Regions from separate parts of the Thalassospira sp. CH_XMU1420-2 genome, predicted to be linked through region 1. Evidence: riboswitches for the same ligand, from Rfam matches in the RefSeq annotation. Region 1 holds a riboswitch; each other region holds the start of a gene.
What was found. A riboswitch is a leader RNA that binds a small molecule or an ion and turns the genes downstream of it on or off. The one in region 1 is predicted to bind cobalamin.
Positions count from the first base shown of each region.

Region 2: it holds a riboswitch for cobalamin, as region 1 does, so the genes downstream of both, WA429_RS11995 (DUF4198 domain-containing protein) here and WA429_RS07300 (ABC transporter substrate-binding protein) in region 1, are expected to answer to the same signal.
Region 3: it holds a riboswitch for cobalamin, as region 1 does, so the genes downstream of both, WA429_RS09120 (ribonucleoside-diphosphate reductase subunit alpha) here and WA429_RS07300 (ABC transporter substrate-binding protein) in region 1, are expected to answer to the same signal.
Region 4: it holds a riboswitch for cobalamin, as region 1 does, so the genes downstream of both, cobU (bifunctional adenosylcobinamide kinase/adenosylcobinamide-phosphate guanylyltransferase) here and WA429_RS07300 (ABC transporter substrate-binding protein) in region 1, are expected to answer to the same signal.

Region 1 covers NZ_JAYMEG010000002.1:546,172-549,284, reverse strand. Annotated here, with positions in the region: gene WA429_RS07305 (glucan biosynthesis protein) at 1-585, opposite strand, end outside; cobalamin riboswitch at 756-954, shown strand; gene WA429_RS07300 (ABC transporter substrate-binding protein) at 1,182-2,207, shown strand; gene WA429_RS07295 (FecCD family ABC transporter permease) at 2,248-3,113, shown strand, end outside.
Region 2 covers NZ_JAYMEG010000003.1:501,533-504,645, forward strand. Annotated here, with positions in the region: gene WA429_RS11985 (glycosyl transferase family protein) at 1-512, shown strand, start outside; gene WA429_RS11990 (DUF924 family protein) at 576-1,118, opposite strand; cobalamin riboswitch at 1,270-1,462, shown strand; gene WA429_RS11995 (DUF4198 domain-containing protein) at 1,635-2,432, shown strand; gene cbiM (cobalt transporter CbiM) at 2,450-3,113, shown strand, end outside.
Region 3 covers NZ_JAYMEG010000002.1:962,089-965,201, forward strand. Annotated here, with positions in the region: gene WA429_RS09115 (PhoH family protein) at 282-1,043, shown strand; cobalamin riboswitch at 1,228-1,452, shown strand; gene WA429_RS09120 (ribonucleoside-diphosphate reductase subunit alpha) at 1,561-3,113, shown strand, end outside.
Region 4 covers NZ_JAYMEG010000004.1:90,944-94,056, forward strand. Annotated here, with positions in the region: gene WA429_RS14195 (hypothetical protein) at 17-691, opposite strand; cobalamin riboswitch at 943-1,120, shown strand; gene cobU (bifunctional adenosylcobinamide kinase/adenosylcobinamide-phosphate guanylyltransferase) at 1,176-1,703, shown strand; gene cobW (cobalamin biosynthesis protein CobW) at 1,738-2,778, shown strand; gene cobN (cobaltochelatase subunit CobN) at 2,871-3,113, shown strand, end outside.

The sequences.
Region 1 (3,113 bases):
CCCGCGCGCTGACAGGCCATACTGACCTTCATCACCGATGGCGCGGAAATAGGATGCGCCAAGAAACGCCGCCCAGTCCTGGGTTTTCCAATCATCACGCGACAGTTCTTCATGAAGTCGGAACCCGGCAAAGCCGCTGTTTTCGGGCAGCTGGCGGGCAATGCTGTCGGCTGGCATGTCAAAGTAATCGGGTTTATAGATGACTTCGCGTGCCGTGCCGTCTTCCAGAAGATACATGTGCACGGGCTTGGCGAAATACATGCCCAGATGGAAGAACGTCACCGGATAGGTGCCCGATCCATCGGAAAACGGCGAATGGTCACGTTTGTAATGCAATTTGCCATGGGTGTCGTAATCGATCCGCCCGACAATTTCCGGGTTGGGGGCGACTGGCGGCTCATAGGCGGCCTGCGCCATCGATTTGGCACGCGCAATCAGATCGGCAAAATCAAACGGCTGTCCCGCACCAAGGTCAAGCCCTGGTACTTCTGCCAATGCATGCTGATAGATCGACATTCCCGGCAGGATAAGACCGGCTGCCGCGATGGATTTCAAAAAGCGTCTGCGTTCAACAGAAGTCGTCATGTGCATCATGTTCCAATGGTTTCATTTGTCGGCAAGCATACCAGACAGTGTGGAGGTAATCGGGATGAAACATGGCAAATTCAAGGTCGTGTCGACTGCAATTTCTGCATGGACCCTTGTGTAAATGCCTCTGGTCATCTGCCAATTTCCTTGACCGGGTTTGGGCTTTAATCTAACGGTCAGATGTCGGTATCCGGATATCGGATAAAGGGAATTCGATTTGGGCTGCATGCCCATCAACCGAAGCTGCCCCCGCAACTGTAGGCGGCGAGCGTTTTTCTGACCAATGCCACTGGGATGAACCCGGGAAGGCCAGGAAAAGTGCTTTGACCCGCGAGCCAGGAGACCTGCCGACATGAATGCGACGGACCGGGCGGGGTGCCCCGGAGAATGTCGGCATATGTCGCGGTTTCCGGCAGTTTTTTGTAAATGCGCCTGAATACCGATCCTGACATCTTCCGCCATTTCCCGACACTTTTGCCAGTCCCTTGACGATAGTAAAGTGTGTGTTATGTTATAACATAACATTTGTGATATGCTGTGCAATGGCCGGTGATTGCCGACCCTTGCCGGTATGTCTTTGAAAGGAAGTCAAAGTGATCAGTCACTATAAACATGCGCTGGCAGTCGGGGTGTTTGCTGCCGGTTTTGTGGTTTCGGCCCCGTTTGCGGCTGCGACGGAATATCCGCTTGCCATCGAAAATTGCGGCAGCACGCTGCACTTTGATGCGGCCCCCGAACGGGTTGTGTCGCTTGGACAAAGCACGACAGAAATCCTGTATTCGCTGGGGCTGGCCGATAAGGTCAAAGGCACCGGGGTCTGGTTTGGTCCGGTCATGGATGAATTCAGGGATGTGAATGCGTCCGTGCCGCGTCTGGCTGATAATGATCCGGGTTTTGAAACCGTGGTTGCGCAAAAACCGCAACTGGTCGCCACCCAGTATCAATGGCATGTCGGTCCCAAGGGCATTGTCGGCACCACCGAACAGTTCAATGAACTTTCGATCCCGGTCTATACCGCACCGGCCGATTGTGTCGGCAAAGACAATGCCGGCGGCGGCGACGGGGTGCGCCATGACCGTTTCTCCATGGACCTGATTTATCGGGAAATTTCCGACCTTGCGCAAATTTTCGATATCGAGGATCGCGGCGCGGCCCTGATTGCCAGGTTGAAAGATCGTGAAGCCCGGTCCCTGGCACAGGTCAATTCCAGCGGGAACAGCAATGTTTCGACCGTCTTCTGGTTTTCCAGTGCCGAGATTAAAAGCGATCCCTATGTCGCGGGCAAAAACGGGGCCGCGGGCTATATCGCCGAAAAACTTGGCGTAACAAACATCATCGACAGCGACGAAGAATGGCCGACCGTGGGGTGGGAAACCATTGCGCGCGCCAATCCCGATATCATTGTGATCGGTAAAATGGGCCGTCGCCGTTTCCCGGCAGATGATTGGGAAGTCAAAATGGACTTTTTGAAAACCGATCCGGTTACACGCCAGATGAAAGCGGTTAAAAACGGCAATATCGTTGTGATGGATGCGCAATCGATGGACCCGACCATTCGTCTGATTGACGGTATTGAAACGCTTGCCCAGGCTGTCGAACGCCTGAGTGCCTCGAACTGATTGCCTAACCCGATGGCGCTCGATATGCCCGGAGACTTCAATGTTTGAAAAAGCACCCCCTCAGCCCCCCGCACGATCGCGGGCAGGGCGGGCATATCTTGCGCGAAGCGGTGCGGCCGTGGCGGCTTTGATCCTGCTTGCCGCTGTGGTTGCAATTGCCGCTGCCAAGGGGGAAACACACATTCCCCTTGGCACGGTTCTTCAAACCATTGCCAATCATCTGTGGCAGGCGGGCTATGCGATTGATCCAATCGATTCCGGTATCATCTGGAATTACCGGATTTCGCGCGCACTTGTGGCTGCGGCCTGCGGGGCGTCACTTGCGTTGTCTGGGGCCGTATTACAGGCGCTTTTGCGCAACAGTCTGGCCGATCCCTATTTGCTGGGCATTTCGGCGGGGGCATCGACCGGTGCGGTCAGTGTTGCCATTCTGGGTCTTGGGGCGGGGATGGTTTCGCTGTCGCTTGGCGCGTTTGTCGGTGCACTGGTGGCATTCGGGTTTGTCGCGCTTTTGGCCATTCCGGCCGGTCGTGGTGCAGGCGCGATCATTTTGGCCGGGGTTGCCGGATCACAGCTTTTCAACGCCCTAACATCCTTTATCGTTACCAAGGCAGCAACCGCGGACGAGGCGCGCGGCATCATGTTCTGGTTGCTTGGCAATCTGAGCGGTGTGCGCTGGGACGATGTCTATCTTGCGCTGCCCGTTGCGTTTGGCGGGCTGGTTGTGTGTCTTTGGTATGCGCGCGCACTTGATGCTTTTACCTTTGGTGTGGAATCGGCGGCATCGCTTGGCGTGCCGGTGCGCCGTGTTTATGTGGTTCTGATTGCGGTGGCGGCATCCATGACGGCTGTGATGGTCAGTCTTGTCGGTTCGATCGGTTTTGTCGGTTTGGTCATCCCGCATGC
Region 2 (3,113 bases), on a different contig from region 1:
ATATGCATCCGAAATTGCAGGAGCTGATCGGGTTGCGGTCGCTTTTGGGGCTGCGCAGCCCGGTGAATACCCTGTTGCGGTTGCTAAACCCGTTACAGGCACGGGCCGCGTTCCTGGGGGTGTTTCATCCGGCATTTCTGGATGTGCATCGCGAAACCGGAAAGCTTCTTGAGCTGCCGCGAATTGGCGTGATCAAGGGCGGGGGCGGCGAAGCAGAACGCACACCATTCAAACATGTTGATCTTCGGATGCTTGATAACGGCGAGCTTTGCGACGTCCGGTGGCCGGCACTTTTGCCAAAAACCGAAAAAGAAATCGACGATCAAAGCCCGGTGACCCTCAAACACTTCCTTGCCGTTTGGCGGGGCGAGGTCGAGGATGCCCCCGCCGAAGCCAGGATCAAGGGCAGTGCAGCGATGGCGGCATTCCTTGCGGGCAAAGCCGATTATATGGACGAAGCCGAATCCCTGGTGCAGGGATGGTGGGATAATCGCGATCGCGATATCGGTTGATATCGCGTTTTCGCATTGAATGATTTTATGAAAGCGGGACGGATTGCCGTCCCGCTTTTCGTTCTAGAATGATGAGCCGGGTTCTTTGAGAAACGCGATTTCTTCTGGTGTGGATGTCCGGCCAAGAATGTCATTGCGATGCGGATAACGCCCGAACCGGTCGATGATTGTCTTGTGTTTGATTTCAAAGCCGTAATTGTGTTCAAGCCCGGGCTGATCAAACAGGGTCATGGCAATTTCATGGATCAATTCGGATTCTGAATGCATATAGGGCATATACAGAAACGCCCGCTGTTCTGGTGATCCAAGTTCCTTGTCCTTGCCCAAGGATACGGCTTCCTGTGCGAGAACAAGCGCGATCGGATCGGCAGCAAATGATTGCGGCGTGTCGCGATACATGTTCCGCGAAAACTGATCCAGAACGATGATTTCGGCAAGGCGCCCCGATGCGGTGTTGCGCCAGGTGAAAAGTTCACCGGCAAGGGCCGCGGCATGAATGTCGGAAAATCGTTCGGCAATGTGGGTGTCAAGTGCAGTATCCTTGATAAACCATTGCTTTTGTTCAAGTTCCTTGAACCAGAAGTCCAGGACTGTTTCAGCAGCCATCATTTCCACCCCATCCCATGTAAGGCCAATCGCAATATTGTGCGATGTGTTTGCTGATCTTTGCCGGGGGAAGGGCGAAGGTCAAGCAATGGCGCGAAAAGATAATCCGTTCGGATGCGGGCAAAGAGTTGACAGGTGTTTGCCGCCCATGGAATATGAACGCGTCTTGGGTGTTGATCCATTGGATCGGCTTAAAAGGGAACGTGGTGCGTTACGACAATGCCACGGCTGCCCCCGCAACTGTAAGTGGTCCGAGCATTACCTATGCCACTGGTGATAAACCGGGAAGGCGTAATGCTTTTGAAACCATGAGCCAGGAGACCTGCCTTTGACTGCCGGACACGGCTTGTCCGGTACTGAACTGTTGGACGCCGGGGTGAGCGTCAGGTTGCAGGGAAAAGGCGGTCTCGTCGTGAAACCGGTATCTTGCTTCCAGCCATCCTATCGTTCTTGATCCTAACTCTGTGCGTCGGGAAACTTTTCTGACGCGCATCGTTCGTGAAAAGAGACGATTACATGTTTAAAACTCTTGGCAAGCTTGCGATTGCAAGTGCCTGTTTCGCGTTTGCGTCACAAAGTGCGCATGCCCATTTTCAATTGGCCTATACACCGGAAGTCAATGTGACCGCCCCCGGCGAACTGCCGGTGAAACTGATATTCTGGCATCCGTTCGAAAACGGACATGTCATGGATATGAAAAAGCCGGTGGCGTTTTACGCAATCCATCGCGGTGATAAAATTGATTTATCTTCAACGCTTTCTGAGGTGACCTTCACAGGGAAGGAGAATGCAGCCAAGGCGTATGACGGTACTTTGACCCTTAAGCGCAGTGGCGATTACGTGATGGTGGTGGTGCCCGAACCCTATTACGAAGAAAGCGAAGATATCTTCATTCAGCAGATCACCAAGTCCTATGTGAACCGCAACGAAATCCCGACCGACTGGATGGAGGCACAGGGACTTGTGACCGAAATTCTGCCGTTAAACCGGCCGACCAACATTGTCGCAGGTTCGACCTTTACCGGTCGGGTGCTGAGCAACGGTGAACCGGTATCCGGGGTCGAAGTTGAAATCGAATATATGGCAGCCGAACCCGATATGGACCGTAACGCGCCCAAGGAACCGACAGCAGGACCGATGCCTGGTGGGGCAATTGTCGCGATTACCGATGCCAACGGGTATTTCACGTTCGGGATCCCCAAGGCCGGATTTTGGGGGTTTGCGGCCCTTGGTAGTGGGCCGGACAAAGAATTTCAGGGAAAAGAGCTTTCACAGGATGCAGTCCTGTGGGTTCGCGCCTATGATGTGCAATAGGCTTGGGGACAAAGTAGATGCATATTGTTGACGGGGCACTGGCCCCAGAGGTGCTGATTGGCGGTGGCGTGCTTGTAGTCGCGGGGCTTGGCCTTGGATTGCGCAAACTGCCAATCGATAAAATTCCGGCGACGGGGGTGTTATCGGCGACGTTCTTCGTCGCCTCCCTGATCCACGTGCCGGTCGGTCCGTCGAGCGTGCATTTGATCATGAGTGGTCTGGCCGGGCTTGTGCTTGGCTGGACCGCATTCCCGGCACTTTTTGTCGGGCTTTTGTTGCAGGCCATCTTTTTCGGATTTGGCGGTTTGACTGTATTGGGGGTCAATACCGTCAATATTGCGTTTCCGGCGGTGATTGCCGGTTTCCTGTTTCGCGGATTGGTGTCGCGAAGCAATCCAACCTTTGCGGCAATCTGGGGGGGATGTGCCGGTGCGCTTTCAATTGCGCTGACCACCTTGTTCGTGGCCATTTCCCTTGGCCTGAGCGGGGAAGGGTTTGTACCGGCGGCCAAGCTTGTTTTCTTTGCCCATATTCCAATCATGGCGGTCGAAGGTCTGGTGTCTGCAGCAGCGGTTTATCTGATCGTGAAGGTCAAACCGGCCTTGCTGATGGCCGATGCCCAGATCAGCCGATATGACGCACAAAACCCCGCGATCCTGGCCGAACAGGTGAACGAGGCCA
Region 3 (3,113 bases), 420 kb from region 1:
TTCACGAAAATTTCATCGTGCAAAAAACCGTGACAAGACACTGCATATAGGGGTACGATTCCAATCAACGGTCAATCACTGGACCGCAGGAGGGGTTCCCGAGTGCCGCGAAAAAGCGTCTTACAACGAGAATTTTCGCCCCCCGGATCGCACATGCAACATGTTGTGACCGGCGGAAACTCCTACCGCCACTTCCATCGCAAGATGAAAATTGAATGCGCGCCTTTCCATGACGGAATGGCGCGTTTTGCTTTTTTGGCACATTTGATGAGGTGATCGTCATGGGTAAGCGCGCAGCACGCCGTCGTAACCGTCCGCAACAGTCCGACAACAATGTCCATGAACTGTTTGATGAAAAGAACGCTGACTGGCACCCGCTTCAGGGGGAAGCCGCAGAACAGAAAGGACAACGCGATCAAAGCTACCGCCGCAACATCCGCCCGAAAAGTGAAAACCAGGCCGCATTGATGGAGGCCATTGATGCCTTCAACCTGGTCCTTGCCCTTGGCCCGGCAGGCACCGGTAAAACCTATATCGCGGTTTCCAAGGCGGTCGAAGCCCTTGATAAGGGTGATATCGGTCGTATCGTTCTGGCCCGCCCGGCTGTTGAAGCCGGGGAAAATATCGGCTTCCTGCCCGGCGATGTCGAAGCCAAGATGGCCCCGTATCTTCGCCCGCTTTATGACGCGCTTAATGATCGCCTTGGCACCAAGCGCCTGCGCACATACCTTTCGGACGGCACGATTGAGATTGCCCCGATCGGCTATATGCGTGGCCGTACCCTGAACAATGCCTTCGTCGTCATCGACGAAGCCCAGAACTGCACATACGGGCAGCTCAAGATGCTGGTGACCCGTCTGGGCTGGAATTCTACCATGATCCTGACCGGCGACCCGGATCAGACCGACCTTCTGCCGGAAATGTCGGGTCTTTCGGAAATGTCCGAACGACTTGAAAATGTCGAAGATGTCGCCTGTGTCCAGCTGCGCGACAAGGACATTGTTCGCCATCCGCTGGTTGCAAGCATGCTTACGGTTCTCTGATTTCGGTCATCAAGTTCCGACACAGCAAACCAAAGAAGAAAAAAGGACGGGCCCCGAAAGGGCCCGTCACTTTTTTTTTGGATCTGCTTATATAGACTGATAATTCTTGGCTTCGCGCCCGATCACCGGGATCGGTAAAACCTGTCAAGAAAACATATATATTGACGAAATTTTCAATCCGAACCCAATATATAGACATCACGGTCCTTCTTACCGAACCATATCGGTTTGAAGGCTAAGAGGGAATTCGGTGCGTTTTGCATATGCACGACAATGCCGAAGCTGCCCCCGCAACTGTAAGCGGCTAGCTTTAATCCAACCATGGTCACTGAAATGCTTGGCATTTCGGGAAGGCCGGATGAAGCATCGATCCGCAAGCCAGGAGACCTGCCGTGAGCGAACGTAAACATTCACGGGCGGGGTGTCCCGGTGGAGTGCTTGTGATCTGACTGGCAGACCGCCAATCATCCCTGCATACCTCCGTTTGGCCTTTGCCCCCATATGATTGGGGCTTACGATGTCAGAAACAGTCGAGTTGGAACGGCCAGCCGTTTCCGATCCTTCATCAAATTCACAAACCATCTATCAGGTGATCCGTCGCAACGGATCGGTTACGGCCTTTGATGCAACCAAAATCAAAACAGCCCTGACCAAGGCATTTCTTGCCGCCGAGGGCGAAACCGCGTCGGGATCACATCGGGTACATGACATTGTCGATGGATTGGCCGATCAGGTTACCACGACCTTGTTAAAGCGGGCCGCGCCGAGCCATACCCTTCAGATCGAAGATATACAGGATCAGGTCGAGCTGGCCCTGATGCGCAGCGAACATCACAAGGTTGCGCGCGCCTATGTCCTGTATCGTGAAGACCGTGCGCGCGAACGCGCCAAGCTTGATGCACGCAAGAAAAGCAAAAAGGCCGGGCAGCCCGAACTTCATGTCACCCTGCCCGACGGCAGCAAAAGGTTGCTTGATATTGACCGGTTGGCGACCGTGATTGCTGAGGCCTGTGGCGACCTTGATGGCGTCAGCACAGCACCGATCATGGAAGAAACCAGAAAGAACCTTTATGACGGTGTCACCACCGGGGAATTGGCACTTGCCCCAATCATGGCAGCCCGAACACTGGTAGAGCGCGAACCGAATTACGCCTTTGTCAGCGCACGCTTGTTACTTGACAAGCTTCGGACAGAAGCCCTGAGCTTTGTCTTCGACCAGCCCGAACAAGCCACCCAGGCCGAGATGGGCGTACGATACGCGACCTATTTCCCCGCCGCGATCACGGCTGGCATCAAGGCCGGTCTGATTGATCCGGAATTGTCAAAGTTTGACCTGAAAAAGATTGCCGCTGCGATCAAACCGGAACGCGATCTGAACTTCCAGTATCTGGGACTTCAGACACTTTATGACCGTTACTTCCTGCATGTCAAAGGGTCGCGGTTTGAACTGCCACAGGCCTTTTTCATGCGGGTTGCCATGGGTCTTGCCATCCGTGAGATCGACCGCGAAGCCAAGGCAATCGAATTTTATGATCAGCTTTCCACCTTTGTCTTCATGGCATCGACCCCGACCCTGTTCAATGCCGGGACATGCCGCCCGCAATTGTCATCCTGCTTCCTGACCACCGTGCCCGATGACCTTGATGGCATTTTCAAATCGGTCAAGGACAACGCGCTTTTGGCGAAATATTCCGGCGGTCTTGGCAATGACTGGACCCCAGTGCGTGGTCTTGGCGCGCATATCAAGGGCACCAATGGTCAAAGCCAGGGCGTGGTTCCGTTTCTGAAAGTCGCCAATGACACCGCCATTGCGGTTAATCAGGGTGGCAAGCGCAAGGGGGCTGTTTGTGCCTATCTCGAAACATGGCACATCGATATCGAAGAGTTCCTTGATCTGCGCAAGAACACGGGCGATGACCGCCGCAGGACGCATGATATGAACACGGCCAACTGGGTGCCGGACCTGTTCATGGAACGGGTGATGGCAGATGCGCCATGGACCCTGTTTTCGCCCGATGACACGCCGGACTTGCATGATCTTTATGGTGCGAAATTCAAGACCGCGTATGA
Region 4 (3,113 bases), on a different contig from region 1:
GGCTTGTCAGCAACAATCAGGCCGTTTGCAGCTCGGAATTCAAGGGAAGATCTTCAAGCGCATGTTCGGCCAGATAGCGATCAAGCATATCTGCGGTGATGTCGTGCTTTTCGCAGATCGCAGTCACGTCTTTCAAATAGGCTTCGTAATAAGGCAGCGGACGGCTGCGTGACTTGTTGCGCAATTTGGCGACATGCGGGAAATCTTCACAAAGAGCCGTATTCTCAATCGCCTGGATGACGTTGTCATCAATGATGGCTGCGGGCATCTTGCGATAGGTCTTTCCACAGGCTGACAGCATTTTGCTGGCGGTGGGGACCGATATCCCCGGCTGGGAAAGCAATTCGTTTAATTCTTCCTGGCCGAAATCCGAAATCGACATCAACGTGATGAGCGTCGGCAGATCACGCACAAGCAGCGACAGCGCATTGACGCGGATGCCGCGCGCATGGGACCAGATGATGGTGCCGATCACCCCTTTGGAAGCATCAAGTGCAAAGATGCTGCGCACATCGCGGCGCGACAATGTGATGTCCGCACCGGTCGCATATTCTTCCAGAAACGTCTGAAAGGCCCGATTGTCGGAATTCAGGCGTTCAAGCAGACCAAGCCACATATCCTTGCGCGAGGATGTGGTCCAGGTTGGTGTGTTCGGATTTCGGATTTTCGATAGTTGTGCAGAAACTGCCATCTGATTTTGCAAAATTCCAGTTAACCCCAAGAGTTTGGTGCCGCAATTATGCGGCCCACCGGTTTTGATGTTTTTTGTCCCGGTGATCTTGCTGGAAGGTGATTTGTTACCACTCTAATTCCAGCTTGATAATATTATGTTCCCTTAAAGGAGGGCCGGCCTCAAGCAGGCAATTCTTACAAATACTGACCTTCCGGTTAGCTGACCCGTCCGGACAGAGAATGCCCTTTGGGTTCAAGGGCAAACCTGTTAGGTTCGGCGCACCGTTCGGTGATGGGAAATCGGTGCGATGCCGATGCTGCCCCCGCAACTGTATCGGGTTGGGTGATCCGGGTGGATGTATTGCCATTCACCAGCCACCGGGAAACCGGGAAGGCGGATTGCTTTCATGCCCGCAGCCAGGAAACCAGCCGAATGGTGTCATCATCTCAAATGATGGCGACGCAATCGGGCCTCGGTGGGAGGCCATGGCGAGGAATAGAATATGATCCGGACTGACCCGCCTTGCGGGACACATCTGATTCTTGGCGGTGCGCGATCTGGCAAAAGCCGGTTCGCCGAAAACATCATCAATGCGGCTGGCGGCGGCACATATATCGCGACCGGTCGGGCATGGGATGATGAAATGGTCAACCGCATCGACCTTCATAAACAATCGCGTGGCGATCTTTGGCAAACGATCGAGGAACCGCTTGATCTTTGCGGTGCACTCGATACCTGCAATCAGCCGGGCGGCAAACCGGTTCTGGTCGATTGCCTGACCTTGTGGCTGACCAATCTGATGCTCGAAGATCGCGATATTGATGCTGAAATCGACCGGCTTTGTGATCACTTGCCTGGGCTGGACATTTCGGTGTTGCTGGTATCAAACGAAGTCGGTTTTGGGATTGTCCCGGAAAATGCAATGGCGCGGGCTTTTCGCGATCATGCCGGACGTCTCCATCAACGTATTGCCGCATTGGTTGACCGGGTGACGCTTGTCGTTGCCGGCATTCCGATGCAGGTCAAATGACAATTTAAATGATTGAATTTCAAGGAATTTGAAAATGGCACAATTGGGTAAAATCCCGGCAACCGTCATTACCGGCTTTTTGGGGGCTGGCAAGACAACCATGATCCGCAACATGCTGGAAAATGCCAATGGCAAACGCATTGCGCTGATCATCAATGAATTTGGCGATCTGGGTGTTGATCGCGGCATCATCAACGGGTGTGGTATCGAAGGCTGTGCCGAGGATGATGTGGTTGAACTGGCAAACGGATGTATCTGCTGTACGGTTGCGGATGATTTTCTGCCAACTATTCGTGGCCTGATTGATCGCGATACGCCGCCTGATCATATCGTTATCGAAACATCTGGGCTGGCCTTGCCCAAGCCGTTGGTCAAGGCGTTCAACTGGCCCGAAGTGCGGTCGCGCGTGACTGTCGACGGGGTTGTTGCGGTTCTTGATGGTGCGGCATTGCGCGACGGGCTGTTTGCCCATGACCATCATGCGGTTCAGGCCCAGCGCGAGGCTGATGAAAACCTTGATCATGAAAGCCCGCTTGAAGAACTGTTTGAAGAACAGCTTCATTGCGCCGACATGGTGGTTCTGAACAAGACCGACCTTCTGACTGACGAAGAACGCACCAAGGTCGAAGCCGATATCCGCGCCGAACTTAAAAAGCCGTCGGTCAAAATCATCGCGACCGAGCATTCCCGTGTTGAAAACGCCATTTTGCTGGGCCTTGGTGCTGCGGCTGAGGATGACCTTGATAGCCGCCCGAGCCATCATGATGATGGTCATGAACATGATCATGATGATTTTGAAAGTTTTGTTGTCTCACTTGATGCGGTCAATGATCCGGCGGCCCTTGAAAAACGCCTGATCGATATCGTGCGTCAATTTGATGTTCTGCGCATCAAGGGTTTCCTTGATGTTCCGGGCAAACCGATGCGCCATGTGGTTCAGGGGGTCGGTGAACGTTTCCAGCGTTACTTTGACCGTCCCTGGGCCGATACGGAAAACCGCCGTTCCGAACTGGTGGTGATCGGCTTGCATGGTCTGGACCGTGCCGCGATCGAGGCCGCAATCAAGGCGGCCTAAGCCCATTGGGCACACATAAAACCATATGACCGATACCGGATGTTTTGCGTCCGGTATCGGTGCTTTTGACGACAGAACAGACGGAATTTCAAATGCATCTTTTGGCAGCACAGCCCGGCATGGTCACTGATGGCAGCGAAGCGGTCGATCTTGGTCAGGAACCGGGCGATGTCGTCATCCTGTCTGCGGCCGAGTCCGAGCTTGCCTGCCTTGCCGGCGCACAGGCACGTCTGGCAGATGCGTTTGGTGAAGATGTTCCGTCTTTGCGTTTGGCCAGTCTTTTGCAGCTTGGTCACAATATGTCGGTCGATCTTTATGTCGATGATGTGCTTTGT